DNA from 4 places in the Pantoea cypripedii genome. Region 3 is predicted to be linked to each of the others. Evidence: predicted binding sites of a transcription regulator. Region 3 holds the regulator's gene; each other region holds the start of a gene.
The links. The regulator CRP, encoded in region 3, controls carbon source genes, mostly activating them, when cyclic AMP is high. The targets are predictions, from matches to a motif close to ATGTGANNNNNNTCACAT.

Region 1 (3,211 bases), 140 kb from region 3:
GCGGCAGTTTTAACAGTCACGTCGGTATCAAAGTATTCGGCAACAGCCACGGCATGTTGCAGAGCTACTGCTCCAGCCGCCATTCGCTATCCAGCTGCGTGATTGCCGAACAAAACGGCGAAATGGAGCGTGATTACGCTTACACCATTGGCCGTGATATTCACGATCTGCAAAGTGCCGAGTGGGTCGGGGCAGAATGCGCACGTCGCGTGTTGTCACGCCTGGCACCGCGCAAGCTTTCCACCATGAAAGCGCCAGTGATTTTCGCCCCGGAAGTGGCAACAGGCTTGTTTGGTCACCTGGTGGGAGCCATCAGCGGCAGCAGCGTGTACCGCAAATCGACTTTCCTGCTCGATGCGCTGGGTACACAGATCCTGCCGGAATGGCTGACCATCGAAGAGAAGCCGCACCTGCTGAAAGGCCTGGCCTCGACGCCATTTGATAGCGAAGGGGTGCGTACCCAGGCGCGTGACATTATCAAAAATGGTGTGCTGCAAAATTGGCTGATGACCAGCTATTCCGCGCGTAAGCTTGGCCTGCAAAGCACCGGCCATGCGGGTGGCATTCACAACTGGCGTATTGCCGGTCAGGGCCATAGCTTTGACGATTTGATCAGGCAGATGGGCCGTGGCCTGGTGGTGACGGAACTGATGGGCCAGGGCGTCAGCGCCATTACCGGCGACTATTCACGCGGTGCGGCCGGTTACTGGGTGGAGAACGGTGAAATCCAGTATCCGGTGAGCGAAATCACCATCGCCGGAAATCTGAAAGATATGTGGCGCAATATGGTCACCGTCGGCAACGATATTGAAACCCGCAGCAACATCCAGTGTGGATCGGTGCTGCTTCCGGAGATGAAGATCGCCGGGCAGTAATGACATCGCTTCCTGAAGGCAGCCCGCAAGGCTGCCTTTTTTATCTCCACAATAATAAAGGAATGAACGATGCGTAAGCATGTGATTGCAATGTTGTCTCTCTCGCTGTTGTTCTCCAGTGCCAGCCTGTATGCGGCTGACCTGGAAAAAGATATGGATACCCTCAAAGATGGCCTGAGCACGGTGAAAAAAGCCTCCGATGCCCAGGAAATGCAAACCGCGCTCGGCAAGATGCGTCAGGCGGCGGAGGATGCAAAAAAATCCACGCCGGAAAAGCTGGAAGGTCAGCCTGCTGATAGCGCTCAGATCAAGGATTTCCACGCCGGACTGGATTCGCTGATCGCCCAGATTGATGTGGTGGATCAACTGGCTCAAGCCAACAAACTGGACGAGGCTAAAACCGAAGCGAAGAAACTGGAAGATATTCGCAACGCCAACCATAAGAAATTCCGCTGACAGCCAGGCCAGCCATCTGGCTGGCCTTATTCCTGGGCATAACTCGCCCGATTCTGCCGCTTGTTCCCATCATTCTGTGCGAAATGTGATGTATTTTGCATTCTTCGTGCATCCTGCGATCTGGCGCACAGTCACCCGCATGATTTCCACTTCGAGGTGGAAAAGATGCGTCTCCACACCGCCCGGTGGACAGGATAATTTCTTTTCAACGCGAATTAACGGTCATTGTCCGCTGTAAACAGGAGTGAGCCAGGTGAGTAGTGAAGCAGTTCCGCTGAAACAGAGCACGCCGGAAGCGATTCAGGCTCTGGCGGATAACGTGATGACGCAGATTGCCGCGCTGTATGCGGCACACCACATCGAACCCAATGCGGTGCAGCAGCAAATGCTGACCTCACACGTGCGGGCCATGGCCTCGCGCTCCCTCACCGGGGAAGCCTTACCGGAAGTGGAAGCGGAGCTATTTGAGGATATCTCGCCCGAGACGATGGCACTGGCACAGCAGGTGGTGGATCTGTTCGGCAACCTGCCACGCGAAGAGGCGTGGTTATTGTCGGTACACATTGAAGTTGCAAGGTCGAATTAGTCAGAAATTTTAAGAGGAATTGAACATGGTAACGGTAGTGATTGGCGATCGTCTGGGTAAAGGGCAAAAAGTGGCGGCAGGTGTCGAGAAAGCCGGTGGCCGTGCGGTGGTGGTACCGGGCGTGGCGGCGGATATGAAGCTGGGCGACGTAATGAAAGCGGAAAACGCCGACTTTGGCATCTCCTTCTGCGGCAGTGGCGGCGCAGGTGCCATCACCGCGCAGAACAAATATGGCTACAAAGCGAAACACGGCATGCGTTCGATTGATGAAGGCGTTACGGCAATCAACGAAGGTGCCACGGTGCTTGGCTTCGGCTTTATGGACAAAGAAGAGCTGGGTGAACGGCTGGTGCAGGCCTGGACGAAAAAACACGGCAGCTAAGCATGAAACAACAATACGTGACTCAGGTGACGGTGCAGGGCGCAGGCGATACCAAAGCCAAAGCCTTTGCCGATGCCCTGAGTCGGGTGCAGCAGCAAGTGCTGCGCACCACGCAAAAGATTCTGCTGCGCATTGAACCCCAGGATGTTCGGGTGCTGCGCGCGCAGGAACGCGTCAAGACGGAGAAATTTTTGTTCTTTTTCCTCGCGCGTGAGCGACGGAACTACAGCGTCGAGCTGGAGATTACCGTCAGCGTCACCGTGATCGATACCGAACAGGTGGAATTCACGGCGGCACCTTAACAACAGACGAAAAACAAAGGTAAGCGCATGTTTTTAATTATTTTGTTTAAGTCGTTAATCATTGGCGGGTTGGTAGGGGTTGGCGTCGGAGCAGGTGCCGCACGCATGTTTCACGCACCTACCACGCAGGGCATGGGCGCGTTCCGTACGCTGGGCGAGCTTAACTCCTGTGAAGGCGATCCAGCATCGCACTTCTCCTTTGGTCTCGGCTTTTTCTTTAACGCCTGGGCTTCATCCGTGGCGGCGGGTTCATTCACGCAAGACGTTGACCATCGCATCCTGCCCAACTGGGGCGCGGCGGCACTGATGGTGAAAAACCGCAACGTAGCAGAAACACTACACAACCCGAAAAAGATGGCCATTGCCTGCGGCATCATCGGCATGATCGTGGTGGCCTTCCTCAACAGCACCGCCTCTGCCGTCCCGGCGGCTTTGCAGGTCACCGCCGTTAAAGTGCTGGTTCCTGCGGCCAACTTGCTGGTGAACACCGTGATGCCGGTGATTTTCTGGCTGGCGGCGATTGATGCCGGTAAGAAATCAGGCTTCTGGGCCACCATTTTTGGCGGCCTGGCGCAGTTGATCATGGGCAACGCCGTACCTGGTCTGGTAC
Region 2 (3,211 bases), 170 kb from region 3:
CCGCGCCAATAATCGCCACGCGTTGCCCCACCGGCTTTTTATCGCGCAGCACGTCGAGATAGCTTAAAACGCTGGGATGATCGATGCCGGGCAGCGTGAGCTGGCGTGGGGCAATGCCGGTGGCGACGATCACTTCATCGGCGTCATCCAGTTGCTCAGCCGTGACGCGGCATTGGGTATGCAAGGTTACGCCAGCGGCCTCAAGCTGATGGCGGAAGTAGCGCAGCGTTTCGCTGAATTCCTCTTTGCCGGGAATTTGCCGGGCAATGTTGAATTGCCCGCCGATTTGCGTCCTGGCTTCATACAGCGTGACCTGATGGCCGCGCTGTGCCGCCTGCAACGAAAACGCCATGCCCGCCGGGCCTGCGCCAACCACCGCCAGCCGTTTTGGTGGGGAGGCGGCGGTCACGGGCATCAGCGTTTCATGGCAGGCGCGGGGATTGACCAGGCAGGACGTCACCTTGCCGACAAAAATCTGATCGAGACAGGCCTGATTACAGGCGATGCAGGTGTTAATGGCATCGGCATTACCGGCCTGGGCTTTGCTGACAAATGCGGCATCAGCGAGGAAAGGGCGCGCCATCGACACCATATCGGCGATGCCGTCACGCACTATTTCGTCGGCTACCGCCGGGTGATTGATGCGGTTGGTGGCAATCACCGGTACGGAAACATGGTCACGCAGGTGCTTCGTTACCCAGGCAAATCCGGCGCGTGGTACGCAGGTGGCGATGGTGGGAATTCGTGCTTCATGCCAGCCGATGCCGCTGTTAAACAAGGTGACGCCGCACTGCTCCAGCCCTGACGCCAGTTGTAGCGTTTCGGCCAGCGTGCTGCCGTTATGCACCAAATCCAGCATGGAAATACGGAAGATAATGATGAAGTCGTTGCCCACCGCAGCGCGCACTGCCCGCGTGACCGCCAGCGCAAAACGCTGACGTCGCGCGATATCGCCGCCCCAGTCATCCTCGCGCTGGTTAGTGTGCGCTACCAGAAACTGGTTAATCAGATAACCTTCCGAACCCATAATCTCCACGCCATCATAGCCCGCCTGCTGCGCCAGCCGGGCGCAATGGGCGAAGTCGGCAATGGTTTGCAGGATATCCGCTTCGCTCAGCGCCTGCGGCATAAAGGGATTGATCGGTGCCTGTAACGGCGAAGGGGCCACCAGATTGCGTTGATAGCTGTAGCGTCCCGCGTGCAGGATTTGCAGGGCAATTTTACCCCCGGCTGCATGCACCGCATCGGTGATGCTACGGTGCCAGCCGCACTGACTTTCCTGATGAAGAATCGCGCCGCCCTGCGCCACCACACCTTGTGGATTGGGGGCGATGCCGCCGGTGACAATCAGCGCCACGCCTTCTCGCGCCCGTTCTGCATAAAAGGCGGCCAGCCGTTCAGCGCCATCGCTATGTTCTTCCAGACCGGTGTGCATGGAACCCATCAGAAAACGGTTTTTAAGTTGGGTAAAACCCAGATCCAGTGGGGCGAACAGCGCAGGGTACTCAGTCATAATCACTCACTAATGAAGTGGTCGGATGAGTTAACTTTAATGGGTATTTATCAGGAAGGAAGTGGGACGTATTCAGCCTGTGAGTCACATCAAAAAAAGCAGGGTGGTAAGTACGGGCGCAAGAATCGGACATCTTTTACCCAGGCACGGGAAAGAACTTACTCACCCTGAAATGGCATTAAGGTCATGGCTAACGACTTAGCTCTTTAGTTATTAATTACTGAGACTCAATCCAGCTATCCCCATTGAGGATGGGCGTATCTTCGCAGGTTCGGGATGGGAGGTAACCAGGACCGGTCTGGCGATAACCTGGATATTTCTCTCATTGAGTTCCGGGTAGGACGATCGTGTATCACGTTATGCGTAACAGCTTTTTCGTAACATGTTTTTGAGTGATCTTCGTCACAGTTTTAACCCCGCTAACCCGGTTTTATGGCCCCCATTGCAACACCACTGAATGGGGAAGTTATGAATATCGAAACGCAATCCTGCGTGATCACCGGAAAACAACAAGTCAGCGTGGCACAGCAGCAGGTGGAATGGAACGGCAAAGGGACGCTGGTGCGCATTACGCGCGGCGGCATTTGCGGTTCGGATCTGCATTATTATCAGGAAGGCAAAGTCGGCAGCTTTGAAGTCAAAATGCCGATGATTCTCGGCCATGAGGTGATTGGCTATGTGGTTGAAAGCGACGACCCACGACTGAAGCCCGATCAGAAAGTGGCGGTTAACCCTTCTAAGCCCTGCGGCGAGTGCAAATATTGCCAGCGCGAGCAGGAGAACCAATGCGTCTCCATGCGTTTCTTCGGCAGCGCCATGTATGTACCGCACGTTGACGGCGGTTTCACCCAGTACAAAGTGGTGGATAGCGCGCAGTGCGTCCCCTTTCCCCAGGATGCTGATGAAAGTGTGATGGTATTTGCCGAGCCGCTGGCGGTGTGCATTCACGCTACCCATCAGGCCGGCGATCTCAGCGGCAAGCATGTATTTATCTCCGGGGTTGGCCCGATCGGCTGCCTGATTGCCGCCGCGGCTAAAGCACGCGGTGCAGCGTCGGTGGTGTGCAGCGATATCAGCGAGCGTTCGCTGGTAATGGCGCAGCAGATGGGGGCCACGGACGTGATTCATGCCGCCACTGGCGACTTCACGCCGTATCTGGCCGATAAGGGCTATTTTGACGTGGCGTTTGAAGCTTCCGGGCATCCGTCATCGCTGCAACGCTGCCTGGATGTGGTCTGCGCCAAAGGCACGCTGGTGCAGGTGGGTATGGGCGGTGCCATCCCCTCGTTCCCGATTATGCAGTTGATTGCCAAAGAGATTAACCTGGTCGGTTCCTTCCGTTTTACCCACGAATTCAACACTGCCGTCGAGTGGCTGGCTCAGGGCATTGTCAACCCATTGCCGTTGTTCAGCGGTGAGTATGGCTGGCAGGACATTGATGCTGCGCTGCAGTTTGCGGGTGACAAAACCCGTGCCGCAAAAGTCCAGTTAACATTTTAAGGAGATGGTTATGAGTCAGCTTTTTTCCCTCGAAGGTAAACGTGTTCTGATCACTGGTTCGGCACGCGGCATTGGTTTCCTGCTGGCACGCGGCCTGGCCGAGGCCGGTGCGGAAGTGATTGTTAACGCCACCACCCCGGGCGGTGCGGAACAGGCCGCTGCCAAGCTGCGCGATCTGGGGCTGCGCGCCCAGGCGAA
Region 3 (3,211 bases):
TGGAAGGCATTGCCTTTCCCTACCTGCTGGCAATGATTCAGAATTCCTTTATCTCGCATATGAACACCCTGGTGGTGCCGGGCGGCAAAATGGGGCTGGCGATGGAGTTGATTATGACACCGCTGGTGCAGCGACTGATTGAAGGTAAACGGATTGAATAACCTGTCATTTCCGTAGCGGCGCGATTTATCGCGCGATCCCGTGCATGCTGCGCGAAAAAAACCGCGCGATAAATCGCATGATCCCGTACATGCTGCACGAAAAAACCCGCGCGATTAATCGCATGATCCCGTACATGCTGCACGAAAAAACCCGCGCGATTAATCGCGCCGCTACGTTCGTGCTATGCCTCAACTACCTCATAGCTGTGGGTGATGTCGACGGCTTCGCCGAGCATGATCGCCACCGAACAATATTTTTCTGCCGAAAGATCCACTGCACGCGCCACCGCTTTATCGCCCAAATCCTTGCCGCTGACAATAAAATGCAGATTGATGTGTGTAAAAATCCGTGGCGCTTCTTCACGACGCTCAGAGGTGAGTTTCACCTCGCAATCGGTCACTTCATTGCGCCCTTTTTGCAGGATAGACACCACGTCAATTGCGCTGCAACCACCCGCCGCCATCAGCACCATCTCCATCGGACTCGGCGCTTTATCACCCGAGTTCCCATCCATTAATACCTGATGACCCGATGAGGATTCTCCGAGAAAGGTAAGCCCTTCCACCCATTTGACTCGTGCCTGCATTATTCTTTCTCCTGAATCGGCTGATTTGCCGCCAGAGTACGCTTTCACCTGAGAAACAGCAATCCAGACTAATCGCCCTTTTGCTGAAGCGAGACAACAGAAGACAGCTAGCAAAAGCTGTGCTACAAACAGAGCTGAAAATATTTTCGTCGTAATAGACGAAGGCGGGAAGAATCAGAAGCCTGGCTTAAGAGTCCACCCGAATAATTTCCTTTACTGGAAGCGCTCTACGATTTCACCGCCTGACAGGGAAAATTGCCCCCTGTGTTTTGGGCACGATTACAACAGAGGATAATAGCGAATGGTTCTCGGCAAACCGCAAACAGACCCTACACTCGAATGGTTCCTGTCCCATTGCCATATTCACAAATATCCATCCAAAAGCACCCTGATTCACCAGGGTGAAAAAGCGGAAACGCTCTACTACATCGTGAAAGGTGCCGTTGCGGTACTGATTAAAGATGAAGAAGGCAAAGAGATGATCCTCTCCTACCTCAATCAGGGGGATTTCATCGGCGAGCTTGGCCTGTTCGAAGAAGGTCAGGAACGCAGTGCCTGGGTACGAGCAAAAACTGCCTGCGAAGTGGCTGAAATTTCCTACAAAAAATTCCGTCAGCTGATTCAGGTAAACCCGGATATTTTAATGCGTCTTTCGGCGCAGATGGCACGTCGCCTGCAGGTGACATCAGAAAAAGTCGGCAACCTTGCCTTCCTTGATGTGACCGGTCGCATTGCGCAGACGCTGCTCAATCTGGCCAAACAGCCTGATGCCATGACCCACCCGGACGGGATGCAGATCAAAATCACCCGTCAGGAAATTGGTCAGATCGTCGGCTGCTCACGCGAGACAGTTGGCCGTATTCTGAAAATGCTGGAAGATCAAAACCTGATCTCCGCACATGGTAAAACCATCGTCGTTTACGGCACCCGCTAATTCCTTCTCACCCACGGCGTGATGGTCACATCGCGCCGTTTTTGTCTGCGATGAGCTGATGTGGCGCCGAATCATCTATCATCCCGAAGTTAATTACGCCCTGCGGCAAACGCTGGTGCTTTGCCTGCCCGTGGCTCTCGGCTGGCTGTTTGGCGACCTGCAAAAAGGTTTGCTGTTCTCGCTGGTTCCCGCCTGCTGCAATATTGCGGGGCTGGATACACCACATAAACGTTTCTTTAAACGCCTGATTGTCGGCGGATCCCTGTTTGCCACCGGCAGCTTTCTGATTCAGTGGCTGACGGATTACCATGTTCCTTTACCGCTGATTATGCTGGCTCTGCCGCTGCTGGTGGGCGTCACTGGCGAAATCAGTCCGTTGCATGGCCGCTTGCTGCCCGGCACCCTTATCGCCGCCATCTTCACGCTAAGCCTCGCAGGACGCATGCCGATATGGGTACCGCCGCTGCTGTATATCGGCGGCACGCTGTGGTACGGGCTGTTTAACTGGTTCTGGTTCTGGCTGTGGAAAGAACAGCCGATGCGTGAAACCCTCAGCCTGCTGTATCGCGAGCTGGCGGATTATTGCGATGCCAAATATACCCTGCTGACGCAGTTGACCGATCCGGAAAAGGCGCTGCCTCCGCTGCTGGCTCGCCAGCAAAAAGCGGTCGACCTGATCACCACCTGTTATCAGCAAATGCATATGCTGTCTGCCAGCCGCAACAACAGCCATAAACGCCTGACGCGCGCCTTCCAGGTGGCACTTGATCTCCAGGAACATATCTCGGTCAGCCTGCACCAGCCCGAAGAAGTGCAAAAGCTGGTGGAGCAGAGCCACGCTGAAGCGGTGATCCGCTGGAACGCGAAAACCATCTCGGCGCGGCTGCGGCTGCTGGCTGATGCCATCCTGTATCACCAGTTACCTGAGCGCTTTCATATGGAGAAGCAGCTCGGGGCGCTGGAAAAGATTGCGCGCCAGCACCCGGATAATCCGGTCGGTAATTTTTGCCTGTACCACTTCAGCCGGATTGCCCGCGTCTTGCGTACGCAGAAACCCCTTTATACCCGTGACCTGATGGCCGACCGCCAGCGGCGTTTACCGTTTTTTCCGGCGCTGCGCAGTTATCTGTCGCTAAAGTCCCCGGCGTTGCGCACCGCAGCACGGTTTGCCGTGATGCTGATGTTTGGCAGCGCGCTGGCCTTATTCTTCAACATCCCCAAGCCCTACTGGATTCTGATGACCACCATGTTCGTCAGCCAGAACGGCTACAGCGCCACCCGCGTGCGTATCCAGCACCGTGCGCTTGGCACTTTCACCGGGCTATTGATCGCCGCTGCTTCGCTGCGTTTGGCCGTACCGGAATCCATCACACTGCTGTTTATGCTGGCGATCACCCTCGCCAGCTATCTGGTGACGCGTAAATATTACGGCTGGTCGATGATTGGTTTTACGGTAACGGCGGTGTATTCGCTCCAGCTACTGTCACTGAATGGCGCGCAGTTTCTGCTGCCGCGTATGATGGATACGC
Region 4 (3,211 bases), 3.5 Mb from region 3:
TCCTGGGTGACGAAGATCACCTCGGCGACATGGACTTCAAAGTAGCCGGTAGCCGTGAAGGTATTACCGCGCTGCAGATGGACATCAAAATTGAAGGGATCACCCGCGAGATCATGCAGGTTGCTCTGAACCAGGCTAAGGGTGCGCGTCTGCATATCCTGAGCGTGATGGAGCAGGCAATCAGCACGCCGCGTCAGGAGATCTCTGAGTTCGCACCGCGCATTTACACCATCAAGATCAATTCTGACAAGATCAAAGATGTTATCGGTAAAGGCGGTTCTGTCATCCGTGCGCTGACTGAAGAAACCGGCACCACCATCGAAATCGAAGATGATGGCACTGTGAAGATCGCAGCGACCGATGGTCTGAAAGCGAAAGAAGCAATCCGTCGTATCGAAGAGATCACCGCAGAAATCGAAGTGGGCCGTATTTACACTGGTAAAGTGACCCGTATCGTTGATTTCGGTGCCTTCGTTGCGATTGGCGGCGGCAAAGAAGGTCTGGTTCATATTTCACAAATCGCTGATAAGCGCGTTGAGAAAGTGACCGACTACCTGCAGATGGGCCAGGAAGTTCCGGTTAAAGTACTGGAAGTGGACCGTCAGGGCCGTGTGCGTCTGAGCATCAAAGAAGCGACAGAGCAGAAACCGCAGGCGGAAGAAATTACCGCTGCGACTGATGCACCTGAAGCAGAATAAGTATTTCCTGATTAACCACTCCCTGCCTGGCAGGGAGTGGTGTTTGTATACCGCAGGTAATTCGGGTTGCAGGAAAGCGGCGGCGAGTGCATCCCCAGGGGCTTACATCAGGTAAGCGACCAGGGCGAATAAGTACAGCCAACGTACCAGCAATCTGAAGTATTACGGGTATCATCGCGAGGGCGGGAACCCTTGTGCATAGCAGGCGGATGACAGGATGGTTATCCCAATGTTTGTATTCGGGAGTGGGAAATGAAGCCTTTTTTGCGCTGGTGTTTTGTTGCGACAGCTTTGACGCTGGCAGGATGCAGCAACTCCAATTGGCGTAAGAACGAAGTTCTGGCAGTACCTTTGCAGCCCACACTGCAGCAGGAAGTGATTTTGGCGCGAATGGAACAAATTCTTGCCAGTCGTGCCCTGACCGATGATGAACGCGCACAGCTATTATATGAGCGTGGAGTGTTGTATGATAGCTTAGGTCTGAGAGCATTAGCGCGGAACGATTTTTCGCAAGCGCTGTCTATCAGACCGGATATGCCCGAGGTGTTTAACTATCTCGGCATATATTTAACGCAGGCAGGCAATTTTGATGCTGCCTATGAAGCGTTTGATTCTGTACTTGAGCTTGATCCAACTTACAATTATGCGCATTTAAACCGTGGTATCGCCCTCTATTACGGCGGTCGATACAAGTTAGCGCAAGATGATCTGCTGGCGTTTTATCAAGACGATCCTAATGATCCATTCCGCAGTCTGTGGCTCTACCTCGTTGAACACGAGATGGATGCCAGCAAGGCCAAAGTAACGCTTAAACAACGTTACGACAAAGCGGTCCGGGACCAATGGGGATGGAATATTGTCGAGTTCTACCTGGGCGACATCAGTGAAAAAACATTGATGGAACGTCTCAAGGCGGACGCAACGGATAACACCTCGCTCGCTGAACATCTCAGTGAAACCAACTTCTATTTAGGTAAGTACTACCTAAGTCTGGGGGAGAAGGACGACGCGAAAGCGTTGTTCAAACTGGCGGTGGCCAACAACGTCAACAACTTTGTTGAACACCGATACGCATTGTTGGAACTGGCGCAACTCGGCCAGGCACAAGACGATTTATCAGAATCTGACCAGCAATAGCTGACGAACTTTTATTGCCTGAATTACCCGTTAAGTCATCATCTTCCGGGATGAGGGCTTTTCTGTTCGTCGAAACTTCTAATTTGAGCCGGTTCACACTTTTCGATGAAAATGACTGAAAATTTTCATGACGAGTTATGTAGACTGGCCGCCGCAATCTAAGAGGCACGTGTACTACATGACTGATATTCAAACCACTTTTGCTGATCTGGGCCTTAACGAATCCATCCTGTCTGCTCTTAACGACATGGGTTACGTCAAGCCGTCACCGATCCAGGCCGAGTGCATTCCGCACCTGCTGGCTGGCCGTGACGTGCTGGGTATGGCACAGACCGGTAGTGGTAAAACTGCAGCGTTCTCTCTGCCGCTGCTGAACAACATTGACCCGTCGCTGAAGGCACCGCAGATTCTGGTGCTGGCACCCACCCGCGAACTGGCGGTGCAGGTAGCTGAAGCAGCGACTGAATTCTCTAAACATATGCGTGGCGTAAACGTATTGGCCCTGTACGGCGGCCAGCGTTATGACGTGCAGCTGCGCGCACTGCGTCAGGGCCCACAAATTGTGGTGGGCACCCCGGGTCGTCTGCTCGACCACCTGAAACGCGGTACGCTTGATCTGTCTAACCTGCGTGGTCTGGTGCTGGACGAAGCCGACGAAATGCTGCGCATGGGCTTTATTGAAGACGTTGAAACCATCATGGCGCAGATCCCGGAAGGTCATCAGACCGCTCTGTTCTCTGCCACCATGCCGGAAGCGATTCGTCGTATCACCAAGCGTTTCATGAAAGATCCGCAGGAAGTGCGCATTCAGTCCAGCGTTACGACTCGCCCGGACATCTCTCAGTCTTACTGGACCGCTTATGGCCGTAAAACTGACGCGCTGGTGCGTTTCCTCGAAGCAGAAGACTTCGATGCTGCGATCATCTTTGTGCGTACCAAAAACGCAACGCTGGAAGTGGCTGAAGCGCTGGAGCGCAGCGGTTACAACAGCGCAGCACTGAACGGTGACATGAACCAGGCTCTGCGTGAGCAGACGCTGGAGCGCCTGAAAGATGGTCGTCTGGACATCCTGATCGCGACCGACGTTGCGGCACGTGGTCTGGACGTTGAGCGTATCAGCCTGGTTGTTAACTACGACATCCCGATGGACGCAGAATCTTACGTTCACCGTATCGGCCGTACCGGTCGTGCGGGCCGTGCAGGCCGTGCGCTGCTGTTCGTTGAGAACCGCGAGCGTCGTCTGCTGCGCAACATTGAACGCACCATGAAGCTGACCATTCCGGAAGTTGAACTGCCGAATGCCGAGCTGCTCGGTGAGCGTCGTCTGGCTAAATTTGCTGCGAAAGTACAGCAGCAGCTGGAAAGCAGCGATCTGG

Region 1: HA50_RS18300 (glycine dehydrogenase) is a predicted target of CRP. The motif match lies at 1,415-1,432, and genes of this name have one in related genera.
Region 2: idnD (L-idonate 5-dehydrogenase) is a predicted target of CRP. The motif match lies at 1,904-1,921, and genes of this name have one in related genera.
Region 4: yrbN (protein YrbN) is a predicted target of CRP. The motif match lies at 1,917-1,934, and genes of this name have one in related genera.

Annotation. Positions count from the first base shown of each region.
Region 1 covers NZ_MLJI01000001.1:3,934,469-3,937,679, reverse strand. Annotated here, with positions in the region: gene pmbA (metalloprotease PmbA) at 1-875, shown strand, start outside; gene cybC (cytochrome b562) at 945-1,331, shown strand; gene HA50_RS18300 (glycine dehydrogenase) at 1,585-1,917, shown strand; gene HA50_RS18295 (SFCGS family glycine-rich protein) at 1,943-2,299, shown strand; gene HA50_RS18290 (DUF4312 family protein) at 2,302-2,601, shown strand; gene HA50_RS18285 (DUF4311 domain-containing protein) at 2,629-3,211, shown strand, end outside.
Region 2 covers NZ_MLJI01000001.1:3,899,187-3,902,397, reverse strand. Annotated here, with positions in the region: gene HA50_RS18120 (NADPH-dependent 2,4-dienoyl-CoA reductase) at 1-1,513, opposite strand, end outside; gene idnD (L-idonate 5-dehydrogenase) at 1,982-3,013, shown strand; gene idnO (gluconate 5-dehydrogenase) at 3,024-3,211, shown strand, end outside.
Region 3 covers NZ_MLJI01000001.1:4,073,681-4,076,891, forward strand. Annotated here, with positions in the region: gene HA50_RS19105 (phosphoribulokinase) at 1-161, shown strand, start outside; gene HA50_RS19110 (OsmC family protein) at 344-748, opposite strand; gene crp (cAMP-activated global transcriptional regulator CRP) at 1,050-1,682, shown strand; gene HA50_RS19120 (YccS/YhfK family putative transporter) at 1,741-3,211, shown strand, end outside.
Region 4 covers NZ_MLJI01000001.1:596,482-599,692, forward strand. Annotated here, with positions in the region: gene pnp (polyribonucleotide nucleotidyltransferase) at 1-698, shown strand, start outside; gene nlpI (lipoprotein NlpI) at 951-1,835, shown strand; gene yrbN (protein YrbN) at 1,941-1,997, shown strand; gene HA50_RS02695 (DEAD/DEAH family ATP-dependent RNA helicase) at 2,014-3,211, shown strand, end outside.